Regions from separate parts of the Levilactobacillus sp. HBUAS70063 genome, predicted to be linked through region 1. Evidence: predicted binding sites of a transcription regulator. Region 1 holds the regulator's gene; the other holds the start of a gene.

The links. The regulator LexA, encoded in region 1, represses DNA repair genes until DNA is damaged. The targets are predictions, from matches to a motif close to CNAACANNTGTTNG.
Region 2: a site for LexA is predicted at 3,869-3,882, ahead of xerS (tyrosine recombinase XerS). Genes of this name have one in related genera too.

What each region holds. Positions count from the first base shown of each region.
Region 1 covers NZ_JBANSM010000001.1:387,389-395,218, forward strand. The annotation lists gene V8I28_RS01875 (ABC transporter ATP-binding protein) at 1-517, opposite strand, end outside; gene V8I28_RS01880 (ABC transporter ATP-binding protein) at 507-2,267, opposite strand; gene V8I28_RS01885 (YneF family protein) at 2,401-2,628, opposite strand; gene V8I28_RS01890 (DUF896 domain-containing protein) at 2,728-2,979, opposite strand; gene lexA (transcriptional repressor LexA) at 3,237-3,866, shown strand; partial or broken gene V8I28_RS01900 (nucleoside 2-deoxyribosyltransferase) at 3,981-4,422, opposite strand; gene V8I28_RS01905 (hypothetical protein) at 4,644-5,234, shown strand; gene V8I28_RS01910 (hydroxymethylglutaryl-CoA synthase) at 5,306-6,475, opposite strand; gene V8I28_RS01915 (PPK2 family polyphosphate kinase) at 6,778-7,659, opposite strand; gene V8I28_RS01920 (histidine phosphatase family protein) at 7,825-7,830, shown strand, end outside.
Region 2 covers NZ_JBANSM010000001.1:226,638-234,467, forward strand. The annotation lists gene V8I28_RS01140 (nuclear transport factor 2 family protein) at 1-367, opposite strand, end outside; partial or broken gene V8I28_RS13080 (winged helix-turn-helix transcriptional regulator) at 533-658, shown strand; gene V8I28_RS13085 (winged helix-turn-helix transcriptional regulator) at 661-789, shown strand; gene V8I28_RS01145 (Rrf2 family transcriptional regulator) at 804-1,238, opposite strand; gene V8I28_RS01150 (nuclear transport factor 2 family protein) at 1,265-1,642, opposite strand; partial or broken gene V8I28_RS13090 (IS30 family transposase) at 2,037-2,640, shown strand; gene xerS (tyrosine recombinase XerS) at 2,792-3,856, opposite strand; gene V8I28_RS01165 (NUDIX hydrolase) at 4,855-5,304, opposite strand; gene msrA (peptide-methionine (S)-S-oxide reductase MsrA) at 5,350-5,874, opposite strand; gene msrB (peptide-methionine (R)-S-oxide reductase MsrB) at 5,887-6,336, opposite strand; gene V8I28_RS01180 (matrixin family metalloprotease) at 6,580-7,155, opposite strand; gene V8I28_RS01185 (manganese-dependent inorganic pyrophosphatase) at 7,304-7,830, opposite strand, start outside.

The DNA of each region.
Region 1 (7,830 bases):
TAAAGATCATGGCCAGAAACGATGACACGACCGCGAAGATGGCCAGAATTAGGGTGTTCAGTAGCGCCCAGAAGTTGGAAAAGGTCATAGTGTCGTTCATCAGCCGCGACAGGATGGACCCGCCCGGCGTCTGATCGAAGTAGCGCATCCCCTTGCCATGGAGTTGGCTAAAGAGTTTGCGGCGGACATTTTCCAGCATGTACTCGGCGCCCATCGTACTGGTATAGTTCTGCCAGAACTGCATCAGCGCACGCATCACCATGCCAAAGAAATAGAGCCCGGCAAACAGCCACATGATGACCACCGTGGCGTTGCCCGCCCGCAGATAACGGTCCATGTACATCTGCAACAGCCAAGGTAGGAACACGTTGACCCCGCTAATCAATGCCGACAAGATAATTGATCCAATAAAGAACCATTTATACGGCGCCGCAAATTTTAGCAGGCGCTTGATGACCGTCCACTGTTCTCTGGTCGTCATACTATGGGCCCAAGCCGATTCATGTTTATCCGCCATCACGAACGCCTCCCTTCACTTGCGTCTCGAGTTGTTGCTGATTGAACATGCGTTGATACCAGCCGTGAGCCGCCATCAACTCAGCGTGGGTCCCGCGTTCGACAACCTTTCCTTGGTCGAGCACCAGAATTTCATCGGCGCCCATGACCGAGCTCAGTCGATGCGCGGAAATGATGGTGGTCTTATTTGCCCGTTCGGCCTTGAGGTTCTCTAGAATCTCGGCCTCGGTCTCGGCATCCACCGCGGATAACGCGTCGTCCAAGATGAGCAGCTCCGGATTAATCAGGAGGGCCCGGGCAATCGCCATCCGTTGGCGTTGCCCCCCGGATAGTGAAATGCCTTCTTCACCCACCTGAGTGTCGTAGCCGTCCGGCAATTGCGCAATCTGGCCGGCCAGGTCGCTCTTGGCGGCCGCCGCCTCAACCTCTGCCTGCGTGGCGTCGGGTTTAGCGAAACGAATGTTTTCAAAAATATTGGAGGAGAAAAGGAAACTCTCCTGCGGGACGTAGCCAATCGCCGGTAGGTAGCTGTCCAGCGCGTAGTCCTTGATAGGGTGGCCGCCGAAGCGAATCTCGCCATCGTAGGCGTCGAATTCCCGAAGAATCAGCTTCATGATCGTCGATTTACCGGCACCGACCCGGCCGACAATGCCCAGCGTCTTCCCTGCCTGCAGATCGAAGTCAATCTGTTGCAGGCTGGCCCCAGCATCATCGGGATAGTCGAACCGTTTAACGTGATAGCTCAGGGTCCCGGTTGGCCGCGTCTTTAACCCATTGACCCGATCAATAATGTGGGTCTTCTGGTTCAGAAGCTCCATGACCCGGTCGTAACTGGCATTACCCCGTTCCATGGTGTTAAAGAGCATCCCCACGGCAAACATCGGCCAGACCATCATGGCCAAATAGCTAATGAAGGAAACCAGATTGCCAATCGTGATGACGTTGTGGGTGACGAAAAGCCCACCCAAGACGATGGTCGCCACGTAAGAAAATGAAATCACCAGCGTGATGGCCGGATCAAAGAGCGAGTCTAGCCGGTTGACGCGTCGGTTAATCTTAATGGTCTGATCAACCTGCTGATCGAAGTCCGCCACGTCATCGGCCTCTTGACCCAACGCCTTGATGACCTTGATGCCGCTAATGCTTTCCTGGGCCTTGTTGTTGAGCCGCGAGAAGGCCGCCTGAGACGCCCCGAAGGCCCGGTGAATCCGTTGACCCAAGAACCACGAAATGACGGCGAGAAATGGAAACGGAATGATGGCGATCAGCGTCAAGCGCCAGTCAATCAGCGTCATCATCGCAATCAGCGTCGTGCCCCCCGTGATGATGGCATCGGCGAACTGGAGAATCCCCCCGCCGGCCACCCGTTGCACGGCTTCCAAGTCGTTGGTGGCGTGGGCCATGAGATCCCCGGTTCGGTAATGCTGATAGAATTCCCGGTCCATCACCATGAAGTGATTGAACAGGCGATTTCGCAGGAGCTGTTCCAGGTGGGCCGCCCCACCCCAGATGGCATTTCGCCAAAGGTACCGGGTGGCGTATTGCCCCAGCGCGGCCAGGGTGACGAAGGCCAGGTCGATGACCAGCAGGCGCCCCGTCATGGTTTGCCCGTGAATGCCGTCGACCATGTTTCCGATGATCCGCGGCGGAATAATTGCGATGATGGCCGTCAAGAGTAGCCCAATGACGCCGACCAGGTAGGTTCGCCATTCCAACCGAAAGTACCAGGCTAATTTACGAAAAATACTCACGAACATCCCTCCTTAAATTAAAATATGATTAAAAAAGTAACAGACCTTCCAATTCTACAGAAAATCCCGTAAAATGCAAACAAAAAAACTCGCCCCCAGGAAAACCGGAAGCGAGTCGTCAGTAAAACCAGACCTATTTTTTGTTGTGCGCGTTTTGTTGCATCGCATTCATCATTTGATGTAACTTCCGTTGTGATGGCTTTTGCCCCATCTGCAACATCATGGCACGCAATTGGTCTTCGTTAATTGGCGGATTGTCTTTCAGGTAGTTTTCCATGTACTTACGGGCACCGAAGAAGCCCCCGGCAGCACAGCCCAGGCCGACAACGATGACGATAATGATCCAAATCCAAGTTGACAAGGTATTCCCCTCCTTTTTTGCAGTCATTCATTTTACAATTTTACACAAACTTAACGCAAAATAAAAGAGCGAATCCGGTAAAAAGACCCGCTCCCTGAATTAATTGTCGCGTAAACCCTTTTTGCGCTGAATATTACGGACCTTTTCCGGTGTGACTTCCTTGCCGTTTTTGTCGTAAACCTGCATCATTTCGACCTGGCTCTTGAAGCTGGCCCGGAATAACTTGAGGTACTTCTGCCTTAGCGTGGCCCGTTCAGCCGTTTCTTCAGCAGTTAAGCCCTCACTCGTCTTGGCCTTGTGTGCCAATTCGTTGATCCGTACCAATAAGGTGTCCATCGTTTCTTCCGCCATGAACAGCCCTCCTTTAATTAATTTTTTAACGCTCGATCGGTAAGCGACCGGGCCTGTCGTCACCCCATCGCCATTGTGCGCGAGGTTCTCCATTGAATCGCGCGGAGAATTTATCCGGTTGTTTCAAGACATGCCCTATCATATCAGGGTTAATTTCAGATTTCAACTCGTTTAACCGAACATCTGTTTGAAAACGTGGCGAACGTATGCTACACTGTGATTAAACTATACTACGAATGACGAACGAGGTGGCAAAAATGAGTAAAGCTTCTGAAAGTAAACAGTTAGCCGTCCTGCGCTTCATTTGGGAACGGGTAAATGAAAAAGGGTATCCGCCGACCGTCCGTGAAATTGGCGAAGCCGTCTCCCTGTCCTCGACCTCTACGGTACACGGCCACATCGCCCGCCTGGAAAAAAAGGGCCTGTTGACCAAGGACCCCACCAAGCCACGGGCACTGGAAGTCACGCCGGCTGGTCTGGAGGAATTGGGTGTTCACGAACAACAGACGCGAATCCCCGTTCTCGGGACCGTTACCGCCGGGGAACCCATCCTAGCCGTGCAGGAAGCCACGGATTACTTCCCAGTTCCACCCGAGTTTGAACGGGACGACGATCAACTCTTCATGTTGACTATCCGCGGGGAAAGTATGATTAACATTGGGATTCTCAACGGTGACCAGGTCATTGTCCGCCGGCAACAGAACGCCGACAATGGCGATATCGTGATCGCCATGACCGAGGATAACGAAGCCACGTGCAAACGCTTCTTCAAGGAGGCCGACCACTTCCGCCTCCAACCGGAAAACGACACGATGGCGCCCATCATTCTCAACAATGTCAGCATCTTAGGTAAGGTCGTCGGTCTCTTCCGCGACGACGTTCACTAAAATGGTCAATTAAGGCGCTAGGCTAACGGGTCCTAGCGCCTTTCGTTTCGCCACAAACCTAAAAGTGCGATCGTCACCAGCCGCTTGGCTAGCCCGATCGCACTTCTTTTAGTTCTAGATGACATCACCATGGTAGTGGCTCTCTGGCAGCGTCGAAAAGTCGTAGGCGGCCAAGGCCTCGGCTTCGCGCACGTAAGCGTGAAGGCCCTCGGCAATCATGAGATTCAGGGTCGTGTCCTTTTCATGTAAGATGACCACCGGCTTCTTGCTGTGGAAGGCATAGCCAATCTCAAAGGCGGTGCCGGAATCCACCTGGTCATCGACAAAGTCAACCATCCCCACCACAACATCGGCCTGATCGATCTGGTTGACGTCCATTTGGAAGGTTTGCGTGGCCCACTCGGGGGTCCCCATGGTTAACCCCGGGATTTCATTCTTCCGTGGGCTAAAGAAGCTGTTCACGCGGGGGGTTAGCGGCTAAGGCCTGTTCCACCCGTTCAATCCGCGAAATCTGTTCATCATCGAAGAAGGGTCCTGCTAAATAAACATTGGTCACACTAATCTCCTCATTTCTCTCAAATATGGTTCTTATTATACCGGAAACATTAACTTTTAGCGACAACATTTTAATTAATATTCGGTTATAAAACGTTAAGGCCGCCTAATTTAATAAATCTGTTAATATTATTCGAATTTGAGCGACGGTTCGCGGTAGCCCTTTCACGAGCGAATTGTTTCATGCTATACTGAGAGCACTTCACATTGGGGGCAAGTAAAATGATGATTCTTGGATTTGCAATCATGGGTGGGTTAATTACGATAATTGCGGGTTTCTCACTGCTGACGGTCATTCAAAACGGGGGCTCAAAGGTCGGCGTCAGCCTACTGCTGGCGGTGGCACTGCTGGGAACGGTTTTTGCCATCTGGAAATTGCCGTACTGGTCGCATCAGTCGACAGCACCAGCCACGCACACGGCCAAAAAACAGTCCCAGATTAGTTCGCCGTCCGGACAGGCCTTCTCCGCGAGTTCTAGCGGTGTCACGCAGGCGGACAACGAGAAAAGCGTGCAGCAACAGTTGGCTAAGGCCCTGACCAAGCTGGGGGACGTCACCTTTGACGCCGCCAGCAAGACCTATACGCTAACCGTCACCAACAGCGACCTCAAGCAGACGATTGCGGCTCTCACCAAGAAGCCAAGTCTCGCCAAGCAAGCCAAATGGCCCCGCTTCGTGGAGAACTTCACTAAAACCAGCGGCTCTTTGGAAAAATCGCTGGGCAAGGGCTATCGCCTGGAGGTGCGCGTCGGTCAGCAGTCGCCGGTGCTGGTCTTCAAGGACGGCTATGTCATTAAAAACCAATTCGAATAACGGCTATGGTGCTAACAAAACGCGCCTCGGAAAAGTTTTCCGGGCGCGTTTTTTCTGATCAAATTTTACTTTTAACGGTGCCGATACTGGCGCTGCTGATTCTGACGGCCGGCCAAGTAGTACGGCGCGTCATCGTCACCCACGGCGAGCCGAACATCACGCCCATCGTTACTGAGTTGCCGGCGATAAATCGCCTCGTATTCGGCCACGCTTACCCGTTGGCGTTGCGCCAACAGTTGTGTTAAGGCCGCGTCATCGAAGCCTTGGCGGAAGTCCGGTTGAAGCAGACCACTGAAGAATTCGCCCTCGGCCCCGGACCCGTAACTGAAGAAACCAATCCGATTGCCCGCCGTCAGCTGGCCGTGCCGCAACAGCGACAGGAAGCTCAGGTACAGCGAACCCGTATAGAGGTTCCCCACGTGGCGGTTGTCCTCCTGACTGGCCTCGAAGGCCGCCTTGAGTGTGGCTTGCTGGTCGGCAGCGGCCTCCGGCAGGATTTGGCGCAAGCCCTTACGGCCCATCTTGGTGAACGGCAGGTGGAAGGCAAACGCATCAAAGTCGGCAATCGTTCGCTGCGTTTGTTGCTGGTAGTCGGTCCACACGGTTTTAAAGAAGTCGAGGTAGACATTCGTGGAATATTTGCCGTCGACCAAGGCTTCCGTCCGGTAAACAGGACGCCAGAAATCCATGACATCCGCGGTGTGGTAGCTGCTGACGGGCTCCAACGCCAAAATCTGGGGGTTCGCGGCCACCAGCATCGCCACAGCACCGCCACCCTGCGTGACCTCACCGGCCGTCCGCAGGCCATAGCGGGCGATATCGGCCCCAATGACCAAGACCTTGGCCGCGGGATGGACCCGCACGTAATCGGCGGCCAATTGCAGACCAGCCGTGGCCCCGTAGCAGGCCTGTTTAAGTTCAACGGCGCGGGTGTGACTGGATAGGTCCAGCAGATGAGCCAGATACACGGCCGTGGCCTTCGAGTTATCGATACCGGACTCCGTGCCAAACAGAACCATGGCTACGTCATCTTTGACCTCGGGCGTGAGAATCTGACTGGCGGCGTTGGCGGCCATGGTCACGACATCCTGCGTTGGGGGAATCACCGCCTGCTGCGACTGGCCAATCCCGATTAAATACTTATTAGGGTCCTCGCCCCGGGCGGTTGCCAACTCGGCCATGTCCAAGTAGAGTCCTGGCGTGTAGAAACCGATTTTATCAATACCAACACTGATGCTCATCTATTGAGACCTCCTAAAAGATTGCGTGACCGTGACGGTGTTTGACCCCCATCACCATTAGTGGATCAACGCGTAATGTACTGTAACGATTGTACTGCACAATTTGGCGTCCAGTGGCCGTCACCACCAATCCCTAACGAACTCTTAACAATCAGTAGCATCAAAAAACTATCGAAAGTCTCGTGATTCGAGTCAAGCGGTGGCCAAAATCACGTTTCATTCGATAGTTGTATGTTACAATTTACGGATATGAAACCCCGTCCTAATTGCCGATAGATAGCTTTTTGCATCTACCAATTGCCCTATAATTTATGATCTTTCAGCTGTTGGAGCACCTCACGCAACTTCCGCTTGGTATCCGCACTAACCTTCGGATATTCCGGGTGCAAGGCTTGCAAGCGATCGATTAGAATATTCGAAACGGTCAGTCGGGCAACGCCCTTGTCATCGGCCGGAATCAGGTACCACGGACTCTTCGGCGTCGCGGTCTTCTCCAGCATGCGGGTGTAAGCCTCTTGATAGTCATCCCAGAATGCCCGCTCCTGCATGTCGCTGGGCGCGAACTTCCAGTTCTTGCTAGGCACCTCGATCCGGCGTTCGAAGCGATGGGTCTGCTCGTCCTTGGACAGGTGTAAGAAGAATTTGATGACCTCGAAACCTTGGTGTCGCAGGTATTTTTCGTAATTTCGCAAGTCGTGATACCGGTGATTCCAGAATTTATCGTCCACGTCTTCCACCGCGTCCACCCCCGGCAAATTCTGGGTGGTTAACATCTCCGGATGGACGTGGCTAATCAGCACGTCCTCGTACTGCGAGCGGTTAAAGATCCGAATCTCCCCGCGAGACGGCAACGCCTGATTGATCCGCCAAAGAAAGTCATGGTCCAACTGCAAGTGCGTGGGCTGTTTAAAACTGACCACGCTGGTTCCGGACGGGTTCAGGCCACTAAAGACGTGTCGAATCAGACCGTCCTTGCCGGCGGTGTCCATCCCCTGCAGAATCACAATGATCCCGTGCTTCTTTTGCGAATACAACCGGGCCTGTAAATCACTCAACGTCGCCACGTTGGCCGCCAACGCACTGTTGATGACGGCCTGATTGGGCCCCTTCTCCACGCGCGTTGCTAATTGGGCCAAGTCCAGGGCATGTTCTCCCGAATAACGATAACTGCTCTCAGTATTCATTACGCACCATCTCCTAATTAACCTTTACCTTAGCATGGTTATTGTTTGGATTCCAGCGAACATATGACCTTTTTTGAATTTAGCGGCAAAATCTTCGCGTTCCCTTGATAAGCTTGATATACTAAACTTGTAAACACTTACTTGATCAATGGAGGCCTCGGTAAAATGAAG
Region 2 (7,830 bases), 160 kb from region 1:
GGTTCATGTACTCGCGATATTCACTAATTAAGCCGTCATTATTTGTACGGACATAGAAAACGTAGTTTTGATCGTACGGCGTATCGTTAACTAGTGTAGCATCTGCATGAGCAAAGCCAATCGCAAAGTTATCATCATTTGTTTCAACAATTTCTACATTACTGTAGTCCATGTTCTTAAACATTTGTGGTAAGCTACCGAAAGTGCTGGCAACGGCTTCCTTACCTTCGATTTTATCAGGTGTTCCGGCTGGAGCAAATGGGACAAATTGAGTAACATTGTTAGCAAACATGTCTTGAACGCTTTTGATATCCATTTTTGAGATTGCGTTTAAGAAATTCTCTAAAGTTTTAGCTGCTTGTGACATTGTAATTCCTCCTTGAATTTGACTGACTATCTTAACAGTTTTATTGTAAATAGTGGGCATGCACTGAACAAGTACTAAAAAAAGTTTAGTAGGTAAGAAATGGAGAATATTATGGAAAACTGTGATACAAAATTCGCTTTGGAAATCATCTAAGGAAAGTGGCGCCTTCGTATTATTTGGGAACTCATAAAAGATGAGCCAATTAGATTTAATGAGTTACAGCGACGTGTAACAGGCATCTCGCCAATTGCACTTTCTAATGAGTTGAAGCACCTGCAAAAACTAGATTAGATGTGCGACAACAGTACGATTCAGTACCGCCACAAGTTGAATACCGGTTAACGACTGTCGGTCGTCATTTAGATCAAGCATTATTTGCTTTGGGTGACTGGGGACACCAAGTGCGTGAGAAACAATCATGAAAATGTTTAATCTATTATGAAATATTTTGTTGACGGCGCTTTTGAATACCGTCAATAATTTCTTGAACCGTAATTTTTTGCATTTCTTTTTCGGTAGCGCTTTGAATCCGATCGTAAGCGTCATTTAATGTTTGCTGAATGTTAGCACCAACCGGGCAGTCCATATTAGTACGCGGATCTACATGAAGAATATCATGATTAGTTTCAACGGCTTTAAAAACATCTAATAATGTAATCTCAGAAGCTGGTTTCGCCAACCGTGGCCTTGCGGCACCTACCGTGCTGGCCAGTAAACCGGCATCTTTTAAGTTAGACATTAAACGTCTTACGACACTTGCATTGGACTCAATACTTTCAGCAATAGTATTGCTACTAAGATTGCCGGCTGGAACAATACTTACATAGGCTAAGATATGGATTGCGTCACTGACTTTATATGAATACTTCATGTAAAAGTACCTCCTTAAAATTGTTTCTAACGACTGGGCTTAATTGGAAACATTGCATTTCCACTTGCAGTTTTTTCAGCTGGAACTTCTTCTTGTAGAACATCCCAATGTTCATTAATTTTTCCATTGTCATCAAATCTAAAGAAATCAACAGCAATCATTGTTTTGCCAAAAAAGTTTGTATATCTTCCGTGTACCGCAACAATGTCGCTTTCTTCCATCACGACACTAGGTTCCCAATTCATTTCGTTATCGGTCAAAACACCTCGTAAAGCTTCAATGCCATTTTTTACGGAAGGGTTATGTTGAGTCCAGTCATTACCAAAGAAGGTTTCAACCTTATCCATATCCTTTTCAGTGAACACAGCATTCATATAGTCAAGAGCACGTTGTTTGTTTGTCATAATCAATTACCTCTTTATCTGTTGCTTTATTAAGCACAAGTAATATCATAACACCTGTTGTTTTAATGTCAACAGATTAATTTTAGTTTTGATATAAAAATGTAGATAATTAATCAAAATTTATGTGTGTTTTTAGCAAAAAAGTAAAATTAAAAACGGCTGGAAAATTTTTTTACTTATTTTCTGCTTTTAAAAGTAAATTTTTCTGAACTTTATTCTTAAACAGTCAAAAAGGTAATGACAACAGCAGTGTTAACACCAAGGCAATACTTTTATTCGATTTTTTTAAAATAGCACTTTTTTATGACGTGTCCGATTGCAGACCTTGTCTTTTGAATTGTTTTTAATTAACTGAAAATAATTCTTTGGCGAATTTTATAATCAAGTTAACCACGATAAACGGTTCCTAGAGATCTGTAACCTAGATCTTGCTGAGAAGTTAAGCCGTCGCCCACCAAAGCACGTGAGCACCGCCCACAAGTATCGGCGCCTATTGGGTCAAAGTATTGAGGAACGTCCTGCGGAAGTGGATTCTCGTGAGGCGTTCGGACATTTTGAAATCGACACAATCGTCGGGAAGCGCGATGGTCAAGAGAGTGTCATCTTGACGTTGATCGAACGCCAGACGCGCTTCCAAATTATCCGCTTGATTGATGGTCGCAACGCCGATTCAGTGGCCTACGCGATGAAGTCAATCATCGCTGAGTACGGGCCCATTATCAAATCAATTACTGCGGACAATGGTCCTGAGTTTGCGACCCTTCCGCAGGTCATGGCATAGTTGCCCCAGTCTACTTTACACATCCTTACACGTCCAGCGAGCGCGGTTCAAACGAGGTCCATAACCGTATGATTCGCCGGTACTTTCCTAAGGGCACGTCTCTCGACGCTATCAGTCCAGCTGACGTTGCCAGGGCGGCCGACAAGCTAAACAACTTGCCTCGTCCCAACTGGGTTTCCAAACGCCAGCTGAGCGCTTCGTCGGCATCTTCGGCTAGGCGTATTGCTCCTCTCCAAGCCCCTGAGAACCCCTTGGTATCAGTATTTGGCCTCAGTGGCTAACTTGTTCTTGCAATTTGCGATCAGAAATCAAAGTAGCTAGCATAGAAAAACGCTCAAGGCCTGAATACCTTGAGCGTTTTTACGCGATTACATTTTTTCCAAACCCTGCCGTTGCTCCTCATCAATAATATGCGTGTACAACCCCGTTGCACTGGTCGAATTCTGACCAAGCTGGGTAGCCACGAGCTGTTCGTTCTTGGTGGCTAGATAGAGCTTGGAAGCCAGAGTGTGCCGGAGCTTGTGGGGGGTAATTCGGACCTTGAACGCCGCCGAGTATTTGGCGACCATCTTTTCCATGGAATTGGCCTGCATTCGCGAGGCCTGACCGCGATAATTGCTGAGAAATAAGGCACGGTCGCCACTGAGGGCGTGGTAAGTGGCCGTACGATGGTCGACGTAGTCCTGAATGTACGGTAGCGTCCACGGGGCAATCGGGACGGTGTCGCGTTGACCGCCCTTACGGATGACGCCAATCGTCCCGGTCTTGAGATTCAGATGCCGCAGGTCGGCGTTGGCCGCTTCGGAGACCCGCAGCCCGCTGCCCAGTAGCAGGGCGTTGATGGCCAAATCTCGGCGTTTGTCCCGGTGAAAGTAGCGCTTCTTGGCCGGCGACAGGAGCGCCTCATATTTTTGATCGATAAAGTCTAGGTAGTCGTGGTCGGTATTCCCCAGCATGAGCTTGGTCTTGAGGTTGGCTGCTCGGGTGGCATAGGTCTCGCTGGTGCGGACCAGGGCAATCTTGTGCATGACGTTGCGGTCGAAGTAGGCCTCGCCGTGGTCGTCCTCCGTATCCTCGGTTAGGTATTTAAAGAGTGAGGAGAGGGCATTGAGTGACCGATTGATCGTGGGGTGGGTGCGACTGCCAGGAGCACCGGTCAGTTTGGTCTGGTTCAGCAGGGCCGATTTATACAGCTCAACGGTTTCTTTCTTTAATGTCGCCAAGACCTGAATGTCAATGTCGGCGGGGCGTTGAGCGGGGGTCAAGCCTTCGCTAATCAGCCAGTTGAAGAAGCGCCGGAACTCTGTTAGGTATTGGTATAGGGTGGCTGGCGACAGGGGAATTGTGGCCTTGGCCTGATAATATTCCTGAACGTACCAGGGTGCCGTGGCCAATTCTTCGTCGATTAATTTTAAATAATGTTGTTTTTCCATAGAAGTGGCCTCCAAACATATGTTCTCATTAACCATGATACCGGGGAATCTAAAAATTAGCAAGTCCCCCGTTTAATTTTTGTGGACTACTATCTTTAAAATATTTGTTTTAATGAAAGTAATTGCCATATTAATTATCGCCAAAACCTAGGTCACCTAAGACTTGCCAAGTCAACGGATGGCACGATCAGGTAGCAAAACCACCGTTGTGGCGGCATTTAACGCAATTTGCCCTGACTGACAACGGTTTTCTTTGAATTGACCGACTATTGGCAACGAATCCCGGTATAACAACGTTTATCGCGGCTTTTAAGTCCTGAGAGTCGACTTGAAAGCCGGTTGTAAGTCGCAATACCGGTCAACTTTGAAGCCAGCGACGGCTTTATCTGAATTGGCTAGAATTACCCAGGCGGCGATTAACATTAACCGCCAAGCCCTAAGTATGCCAGTCCAGCTTAGACTGGTGATCGGTCGTCCAGCGCTCACGTTGTCAGCATCTGAATCGACCGAGACGAGACCTCGACCAGTCGCTAAATCAAGCGGTCCTAGGCGGCCATTTTAGACGTCGATTCTGAGCACACGTTCAGCAATCAGATGGAGACCTGACCACGAGATTAACGCAGAATGCGCCTCAAAATAAAGCTGATTGGCGTTGTTCTAACGGTCTAACGACCACAACCGGTGAAGCGGTGAGTGGTTAGCCATGTCGAGAACGCCAGACGAAAAAATTTGCAGCGACCTTTGATGAAGAACCTTATTTACTTCGACAGCTTCTGGCGGGTTAAGCCGGCTAGAAAGTCGCAGCCGGATTCGGTCAGTGAATGTGGTGACCAATTAAAGTGGAATGGGGGCACCACCAAAATTCACGGTGGAAGTTTATTTCATTCTCTACTTTACATAATATATATTATCGAAAGTAGATTAAAATCCAAAAAATAAGGGCGTTTACGCAATCTGGTTCTTCAACCTACCGATCACGCTGAGCCCTTATCTCGTATTTAAATTTGGCCTTCACGACTTAGCGCTTGTAAAATCCGCCGCGTGATTGGCGTAAGTTCTGTTGGCAACGCGTCCAATGGAAAATATGTGGCGCTGCTGGTTTCGGTTTGGTCCGCATACAACTCGCCGGTCGCCGTCAGTTGGTAAACCGTGGTCACGGAATCAATCTGGTCGCCATTGGGATACGTATACTGCATGCCCGGACCGCTAACCACCGTCAGCAATTTTGCTTGTCGACCGATTAAGCCGGTTTCCTCACGCAGTTCACGACTAGCCGTCGTTGCCAGGTCTTCGGCGAGTTCCTTGGAACCGGCCGGCAAGCCCCAGAGTCCATTGTCCGTTCGTTTAACCAGTAAGAGTTGTTGCGCGCGTAATACCAAGGCCGCGGCGCCCACGACGATTAGCGGCTGCGAGCCCATTTTTTGCCGTAAATCCAACACGTAACTCATGACGTCACCATCCTTTACCCTTAATTGTAACGCACACCTAGACAGTTAGGCCTGCCAATTTTGACGAATAAAGTCCTCACGACCGCCCATTTCCTCAATCTGATAGCGAAACGGGTTCTTGCGGTAAAAGTCCTGATGTTCTTCCTCCGCGGGATAAAACGGTTGGGCGTCCTCGATGGTTGTCACAATGGGCGCATCAAATTGACCACTGGCGGCGAGCTTAGCCTTAGAGGCCGTGGCGATTTGACGTTGCTCAGGACTATTCACGTAGATGACGGGCCGGTAGCTGTCGCCGCGGTCCTGAAATTGACCGCTGGCATCGGTGGGATCGGTTTGCCGCCAATAAATCTCGACGAGGTCGGCGTAGCTGATGATGGTCGGGTCGAACGTAATTTTCACGGCTTCGGTGTGGCCGGTCGTGTGACTGGCGACCTCGGCGTACGTGGGATTGACCGTGTGACCACCGGTGTAGCCGGAAATCACGGATTCGATGCCCGGCTGCGTGTCGAACGGCTGAACCATGCACCAGAAACACCCGCCGGCAAAAATCGCGGTTGCTTTTTCACTCATAACGGGACCTCCTTAGGATTGTTTCGGAAATAATTGTTCAAAGTCGTGGTAGCCCTGGGCCTCTAGTTCGCTGGCCGGGATAAACTTCAGGGCCGCCGAGTTAATACAGTAGCGTAAGCCCCCCGCTTCCTGCGGCCCGTCGTTAAAGACGTGACCGAGGTGCGAGTGCGCATCCGAGCTCCGAACTTCTTGGCGAACCATCCCGAACGAATGATCCGTATTTTCCTTGACGTTGGCGGCGTCGATCGGTTTAGTAAAGGACGGCCAGCCACAGCCCGCATCGTATTTATCCGTGGAACTGAAAAGCGGTTGGCCACTCACCACGTCCACGTAAATGCCGGGTTCATAAAAGGCATCGTATTTACCGGTAAAGGCCGGCTCCGTCGCGGCGTTCTGTGTCACGGCGTATTCCTCGGCAGTTAGCCGGGCTTTCAAATCAGCTGCTGAATCGGGTTGTTTCATGCGAATTCCTCCAATCAATTGCACACAATCTTTTGCCTTAGTTCTAGTGTAAGACTCTGAGGCCAAAAGGCAACTAATTTGCCTAACTAATCTGCCTAACTAATCTGCCTAACTAATCTGACCCCCAACCGATGCGATTCTGATGGACTTGATGGTTGAAACATTGCAGCGGCCGATCGTTTAGCCGCTAAGACAAAAAGCGCCGACCCCTCGCGGATCGACGCTTGCCTTCTATTCAGCTGATTAGCTGGCTTGTCCAGCCGGTGTTAGATAGCGCTTCTTGACCCCGTTGATGTCGACCTGTTGGATGCCAACGGACCGATTCTGGTAGTACATCACGCTATGCTTCGATGGGTTGTGAGCGAGGCCCATCGCGTGTCCTAATTCGTGTTCTGCAACGTGTAAATCATCTGATCGAGAATAGCCGTAGCTGTGAAGCAAGGACGGATTGAGTTCCGAATCGACCTTGAAGAAGTAGTCGTTTCGCGCCCAAAATTCCGTCAAACCAACGTCCCTGCCTAACCGCTTCGCTTGGCTTGCCGAAGCCGTAGACAACTTAATTTGAGCCGTCTTGTTGGAAGCAAGCCTGAAGGTAAAGGCCCCCGTTTTATTCCAAGCCTTGATTGCCGAGCGCCAGATCCGTTGGTAGTAAGCGGATTTGGTGGTAATGGCGTAGGTGGCATGGTTCTGCGCGAATCTTTCAGGTCCAAACGGTGTCGTGGTGGCTGCCAACGCCACAGCACCACCAACTTGGCTGACAAAAAGACTGATCGCAACAATGGCCATTACGATTTTTCGACCCCAAGTACTTCTTGTCATGCAAAATCCCTCTCTCTTATCAGAGGAAAATGCCTGACGACTACCATCGACCCGTATTATATGCGGGTCGGTTAAAAGTTGCGATAAAAACGCCCCGCGCAGCGAAAGTTTCTGCACGGGGCGTCCCAATTATTGTAAATTAACCAAATTAAGCGTTAAAAGCATCGGTCAATGGTGGGACCACTTGCTTCTTCCGAGAAACGACACCAGGTAAGCTGGCTCGGTTGTCTTCAAGCTTGGCGTTAAAGGCTTTTTCAACGATGTCTTTAGGTTCACCGGCAACGATCATTTCGGAATCGCTGTTCAAGACATTCGTGGCCAAGGTGATGAACAGGTCGTAACCGTCAGCGGCGATTTCGGCGTTCATTTCCTTTTCCAGACCGGCTTGACGAGAAAGCACATCGTTCAGGTCAACCGTGTTGATTTGGCCAATCCGGACGCTGTGACCGTTCATGTCGAAGGATTTGGCATCGCCATCAATTAATTCCTTGTCGCTCTTGGCGGACAGATTAGTGCCGGCCTTCAGCATGGCAATCCCATAGCTTTGAACGTCGATGTCGGCAATTTCGGCCAAGGCCCGTACGGCTTCGCGGTCCTTATCGGTGGTGGTTGGGGACTTCAACAACAGGGTGTCGGAAATGATGGCGGATAACATCAAGCCCGCTAACTTAGCTG